One region of the Streptomyces sp. NPDC008137 genome, then DNA from elsewhere that is predicted to be linked to it. Evidence: riboswitches for the same ligand, from Rfam matches in the RefSeq annotation. Region 1 holds a riboswitch; the other holds the start of a gene.
What was found. Region 1 has a riboswitch for cyclic di-AMP ahead of ACFZBT_RS29725 (transglycosylase family protein). Riboswitches for the same ligand answer to the same signal wherever they lie in the genome.
Positions count from the first base shown of each region.

Region 2: it holds a riboswitch for cyclic di-AMP, as region 1 does, so the genes downstream of both, ACFZBT_RS11170 (peptidoglycan DD-metalloendopeptidase family protein) here and ACFZBT_RS29725 (transglycosylase family protein) in region 1, are expected to answer to the same signal.

Region 1 is NZ_JBIBHN010000024.1:42,556-45,803, reverse strand. Features, by position in the region: gene ACFZBT_RS29730 (transglycosylase family protein) at 1-906, shown strand, start outside; cyclic di-AMP (ydaO/yuaA leader) riboswitch at 1,135-1,301, shown strand; gene ACFZBT_RS29725 (transglycosylase family protein) at 1,306-2,007, shown strand; gene eno (phosphopyruvate hydratase) at 2,317-3,248, shown strand, end outside.
Region 2 is NZ_JBIBHN010000005.1:280,603-283,850, forward strand. Features, by position in the region: gene ACFZBT_RS11165 (FCD domain-containing protein) at 1-442, opposite strand, end outside; gene ACFZBT_RS11170 (peptidoglycan DD-metalloendopeptidase family protein) at 635-1,420, opposite strand; cyclic di-AMP (ydaO/yuaA leader) riboswitch at 1,433-1,597, opposite strand; gene ACFZBT_RS11175 (insulinase family protein) at 1,801-3,189, opposite strand; gene ACFZBT_RS11180 (insulinase family protein) at 3,186-3,248, opposite strand, start outside.

The sequences.
Region 1 (3,248 bases):
GGGGTGACCGGGTCCGCCATCGCGATCCCGCTCCTCGGAGCCACCGGCGCGAGCGCGGCCGACGGCACGACCTGGGACCGGGTCGCGGACTGCGAGACGGGTGGCTCCTGGAGCCAGAACAGCGGCAACGGATACTTCGGCGGCCTGCAGTTGTCGCAGGAGGACTGGGAGAACCACGGCGGCCTCGACTACGCCCCGAGCGCCGATCTGGCCAGCCGTTCCCAGCAGATAGCCGTGGCCGAGAGAATCCTCGCCGACCAGGGGGTCGGCGCCTGGCGCACCTGCGGACTGCTCTCAGGCCTGGAGCAGGACAAGAAGTCGTCCGACTCGGAGGACTCATCCGAATCATCTGATGCGTCGGAGTCACCCGGATTGCTCGACTCTCTCGGGTCATCCCCTTCGTCGTCCGAGTCGCCGTCTTCTGACGAGTCGTCGACTTCGAAGGACGAATCCGGCAAGTCAGACAAGTCATCTGAATCCGAGGAGTCCGCCTCGCGGGGCGAGGGGTCCGGCAGCTCCCCGTCGGCGACGCCCGAGAGCGACAAGTCCGACAACTCGGGGCAGAGCGGGGACTCTTCGGAGCCCACCGGGACCGACACCGGCTCCGGCCGCCACCGCGGCCCCAGCGCCGACGAGACCCAGGCGCCCGAGGATGGCCGTACGGACGAGTCCACGGGCCGTCACGCCTCGCGTGACGACCGCGGCGACGAGGGCTCCGGCGACTCGTCCCAAGGTGCCTACATCGTGGGCATCGGCGACAGCCTCTGGTCCATCGCCGAGTCCTTTGACATCAGCGGCGGATGGCACGAGCTGTACGACGGCAACAAGAAGGCCGTCGGCGGCGACCCGAACCTCATCCGCCCCGGTGAGAAGCTCACCGTAGAGGGCGAAGCGGACGGGAAGTAGCGGTTCGGGCAGTGCGGAAACGGGGGTGGAAGTCGCCCCGAAACCGTGCGAGTTCGCGTCCTGCTTCACACTGAATGTCCCGTTTGATGCCCGTGAGAGATAGATCTCAGAAGCCCTGATCGTCTTTGAAATTCGGCGGATCGCGTGGCTACGGTCGTGACCGCTCGTCACCACGAGCCCCGGCTGCCGCAACGCCGAATCCTGCCAGCGGCCGTACGGGAACAGTCGTCGCGTCAAGCGCCGTAGGCAGGAGCGGGGGACCCAAGGTAGGTGCCCGACCGGCCAGTTGCGCCGGAAGGGCTAGGGGTGAAGCCGTGTCCCGGGAGGGGCGCGGCCGGGCAACTCAACCGGCCCGAACCCGACAGCTCACCTCGCAGGCGTCGGTGAGGGGATCCTTCCATGCTGTTTTCCAGCAAGGGCAAGCACCGCCGTCCGTCCAAGGCCAGCCGTGCCATCGCCGTCGCCGGTGTCACCGGCGCCGCTGTCGCCGCCCCGCTGATGGCCGCCGGCGGCGCCTCCGCCGCCACCGCCTCCGAGTGGGACGCCGTCGCCCAGTGCGAGGCCGGCGGCAACTGGTCCATCAACACCGGCAACGGCTACTACGGCGGTCTGCAGTTCTCCGCCTCCACCTGGTCCGGCTACGGCGGCACCAAGTACGCCGCCACCGCCGACCAGGCCACCAAGGAGCAGCAGATCGAGATCGGCGAGAAGGTCCTCGCGGGCCAGGGCAAGGGCGCCTGGCCGGTCTGCGGCAAGGGCCTGTCGAACGCCAGTGGCGGCGGCTCCTCCTCGAACGACTCCGGCGACTCCGGCAGCTCCTCGCAGCAGAGCGAGCAGAACACCGAGTCCCGCGAGACCCAGCAGCAGCCGGCCTCCCGCTCCGACGAGCGCCCGGCCGCGAAGAAGACCGTCACCACCCCGACCGGCAAGAAGGTCAAGAAGGGCGACGGCGAGTACAAGGTGGCCAAGGGCGACACCCTGAGCTCGATCGCGGCGGACAAGAAGGTCGAGGGCGGCTGGGAGAAGCTGTTCCAGCTGAACAAGGACATCGTCGAGGACGCCAACCTCATCTACCCGGGCCAGCAGCTGCACCTGAAGTAAGCAGCGGCCCTCCGCCCCCCAGGGGGCGGTCCCCGTCCCCACGGGCTCCCCGCCCCGGTGCGTGTTCCCCCGTACGCGCCGGGGCGGGGTCATGTCTGCCGGGCTTCGCCACCGGTCTTTTCCGCGACTCTCTCCGAGAGCGTCTTTGTTCCGTTCGGAAACAATTTACTCTCGGTTCTGTCCATGAGGTGGGCGACCCGGTGGCCGATCGGCCCGAGCCGGTTAGGCTCATGTCGCGAGCCACCACGGCCCGCACCTCGCCGGGTCCACGCGACCCGCGTACCCGCGTCACATAAGAAGGAGATGCTCGTGCCGTCCATCGACGTCGTCGTAGCCCGGGAAATCCTGGACTCCCGAGGCAACCCCACGGTCGAGGTCGAGGTCGGCCTCGACGACGGCAGCACCGGTCGTGCCGCCGTCCCGTCCGGCGCCTCCACGGGCGCCTTCGAGGCCATCGAGCTGCGTGACGGCGACTCGAACCGCTACCTCGGCAAGGGTGTGGAGAAGGCCGTCCTCGCGGTCATCGAGCAGATCGGCCCGGAGCTCGTCGGCTACGACGCCACCGAGCAGCGCCTGATCGACCAGGCCATGTTCGACCTGGACGCCACCGACAACAAGGGCTCCCTCGGCGCCAACGCCATCCTCGGCGTCTCCCTCGCCGTCGCCCACGCCGCCTCCGAGGCCAGCGACCTGCCGCTGTTCCGCTACCTGGGCGGCCCGAACGCGCACCTGCTGCCGGTGCCGATGATGAACATCCTGAACGGCGGCTCGCACGCCGACTCCAACGTGGACATCCAGGAGTTCATGATCGCCCCGATCGGCGCGGAGTCCTTCTCCGAGGCCCTGCGCTGGGGCGCCGAGGTCTACCACACGCTGAAGAAGGTCCTGAAGAGCAAGGGCCTGGCCACCGGCCTCGGCGACGAGGGCGGCTTCGCCCCGAACCTCGGCTCCAACCGCGAGGCCCTCGACCTCATCCTCGAGGCGATCAAGGAGGCCGGCTACACCCCCGGCGAGCAGATCGCCCTCGCCCTCGACGTGGCCGCGTCCGAGTTCTACAAGGACGGCGCCTACACCTTCGAGGGCAAGACGCGCTCCGCCGCCGAGATGACCGAGTACTACGCCGAGCTCGTCGACGCGTACCCGCTCGTCTCCATCGAGGACCCGCTGTTCGAGGACGACTGGGACGGCTGGAAGACCATCACCGAGAAGCTCGGCGACAAGGTCCAGCTCGTCGGCGACGA
Region 2 (3,248 bases), on a different contig from region 1:
TGAGCATCGAGGTCAGCGCGGGGCTGCCGGAAGCCTGGGCCAGTGTCTCGTGGAACCAGCCGCCCAGAGAGCGCAGGTCGTCGCTGTTGCCCCGGCGGGCGCGCTCCTGGCCGAGCCGGACCAGGCCGCGCAGGACCTTCAGATGGGCCTCGGTGCGGCGCTGGGCGGCGCGGGCGGCGCCCAGCGGCTCCAGCAGCATGCGCATCTCCAGCAGGTCGGCGGCCTCCTGCTCGGTGGGCTCGGCGACGCACGCACCCGCGTGCCGCCGGGTGACCACGAAGCCCTCGGCCTCCAGGGTGCGCAGAGCCTCCCGGACGGGGACGCGCGAGACGCCGTAGCGGCGCGCGAGGAGTTCCTCGGTGAGCCGGCTGCCGCGCTCGTAGACACCCGCGACGATGTCGTCCCGGATGGCCGTGCACACCGAGTGCGCGGGAATACGCATGACCGACCTCCGCTTAATCCCCGTGAAACGTCGACTGGTGACGTGTGTTCCGTGACTCTATTGCAATGAGCCGGAATTTCCGACGGCAGGCAGGAAATCAGGGATATTTTTTGGACAGTCGGCCGTGGCGAACGCCGAAAGCCCCGGCTCGGGGAGCCGGGGCTTTCGGGAAGAACAGTCGCCGTCGGATGTTCAGACGTTCACGCCGTGCGAGCGGAGGTAGGCGACGGGGTCGATGTCGGAGCCGTAGTCGGGACCGGTGCGGGCCTCGAAGTGCAGATGCGGGCCGGTGACGTTGCCGGTCGCGCCGGACAGGCCGATCTGCTGGCCCGGGGTGACCTTCTGGCCCACCGAGACGCTGCTGGACGACAGGTGGCCGTACTGGGTGTACGTCCCGTCGTTCATCTTGATCACGACCTGGTTGCCGTAGGAACCGCCCCAGCCGGCCTCGACGACCTCACCCATGCCGACCGAGTGGACGGCCGTGCCGCTGGCGGCGTGGAAGTCGACGCCCGTGTGGCTGCCGGAGGACCAGACGGCGCCGCCGGACTTGTAGCCGGTGGAGACGTACGAGCCGGAGATCGGGGACACGAAGGTGTTGAGACGCTTGCGCTCGGCCTCGCGAGCGGCGCGCTCCTTGGCCTCGCGGGCCTTCTCGGCGCGCTCCTTGGCCTCCTTGGCCGCCTCGGCGGCGCGCTCGCGGGCGGCCTCCTCGGCCTTCTTCTTGGCGGCGGCCTCTTCGGCCGCCTGCTTCTGGGCGATGGCCTGGGCGTCGATCTTCTGGGCCACGGTGTCGCCCATGGTGACGACCGGGGTGAGGCCCGTCTGCTCGGCGGCGGGCTCCGCGGCGAGGGCCGGGGCGGCCACGGCGCCGACGACACCGGTGGTGGCGAGGGCCGCGACGCCCGCGGCGCGGGCCGTGCGGCGCTGGATCCGGCTGGGACGACGGTGCTTCCCGGTGGCGCGCGTGAACGCCATGTGGTGGCTGGTCCTTTCCTTCCCTCTCGCCTACCGGGTTAGCTGACGGGTTCGGAGCAGGAAGGTCTCCTACGGACCCCCTCGCGACTCGCGCGGGCGTCCGATTCACCCCAGGGACTGCGGTGGGTCCCCGGCTCCCCTGGCTCGCGCCGTACGGGGACTCGGCGATGACTGTCCGGTGCCGCGGGTGCGGCGCACTGCCTGACGAACAGCCCGGACGACGCTAAGCGGCGCCACTTTCAATTCCCAAACGGATCCCGGCTTTTGTAGCGCATCCCACAGGGCAGACAGGCAACTCCCACCCCAATTCGGACATAGAGGAGCCCTGGTGCCTTAGAAGACAACCAGGGCCCCTACGCGCGCGTGGCGTTCGGCTCCCGCTACTCGGCGGCGACCACGGCGACTTCACCGATGCCGAGGGCCTCGACCGGGCCCTTGATCTGCGCCGCGTCTCCGACCAGGACGGTCACCAGACGGTCCACCGGGAAGGCGCTGACGGCCGCCGCGGTGGCCTCCACGGTGCCGGTCGCGGCGAGCTGCCGGTAGAGCGCGGCCTGGTAGTCGTCGGGCAGGTGCTGCTCGACCTGGTCCGCCAGCGTGCTCGCGACGGCCGCCGCCGTCTCGTACTTGAGCGGCGCCACGCCGACCAGGTTCTGCACGGCGACATCCCGCTCGGCGTCGGTCAGCCCCTCGGCGGCGAGGGTGCGCAGCACCGTCCAGAGGTCCTCGAGGGCGGGGCCGGTGTTGGGGGTGTCCACGGAGCCGCTGATCGCGAGCATCGCGGCACCGGTCCCGTCCGGGGCGGACCTGAGGACCTGGGCGAACGCCCGCACGCCGTAGGTGTAGCCCTTCTCCTCACGCAGGACGCGGTCCAGACGGGAGGTGAGGGTGCCGCCGAGGCAGTACGTGCCGAGCACCTGCGCGGGCCAGACGCGGTCGTGCCGGTCCGAGCCGATCCGGCCGATGAGCAACTGCGTCTGGACAGCGCCCGGGCGGTCCACGATGACGACCCGGCCGGTGTCGTCGGCGGTCACCGGCGGAACCGGCCGCGGCTCGGCCGAGGAGCCGGTCCAGGCGCCCAGTGTGTCGCCGAGCAGCGCGTCGAGGTCGATGCCGGTGAGGTCGCCGACGACCACGGCGGTCGCGGTCGCCGGGCGGACGTGCTTCTCGTAGTAGGCGCGTACGGCCGCGGAGTCGATCGCGGCGACCGTCTCCTCGGTGCCCTGCCGGGGCCGCGACATGCGCGAGTCCGCCGGGAACAGCTCCTTGGAGAGCTCCTTGGCGGCACGCCGGGCCGGGTTGGCCAGCTCGTGCGGGATCTCGTCCAGGCGGTTGGCGACCAGCCGCTCGACCTCGCTGTCCGCGAACGCGGGCGCCCTGAGGGCGTCGGCGAGCAGTCCGAGGCCCTTGACGAGCCGGGAGGCGGGGACCTCCAGGCTCAGCCGGACGCCCGGGTGGTCGGCGTGCGCGTCGAGGGTGGCGCCGGCGCGCTCCAGCTCGGCGGCGAAGTCCTCGGCGGAGTGCTTGTCGGTGCCCTCGGAGAAGGCCCGGGCCATGATCGTGGCGACACCGTCGAGACCGGCCGGCTCGGCGTCCAGGGGTGCGTCCAGCAGCACCTCGACGGCGACGACCTGCTGGCCGGGGCGGTGGCAGCGCAGCACCGTGAGGCCGTTGTCGAGCGTGCCGCGCTCGGGGGCCGGGAAGGCCCAGGGCTTGGCCTCGCCCGCCTGGGGCCGGGGGTGGAAGTCCATCGTGGCGAGCTCGGTCACTTGGCCGCCTCCTCGTTCTCGTTCGTGGCCGCGGCTGCGGTGTCCTCGATGCTGTCGGC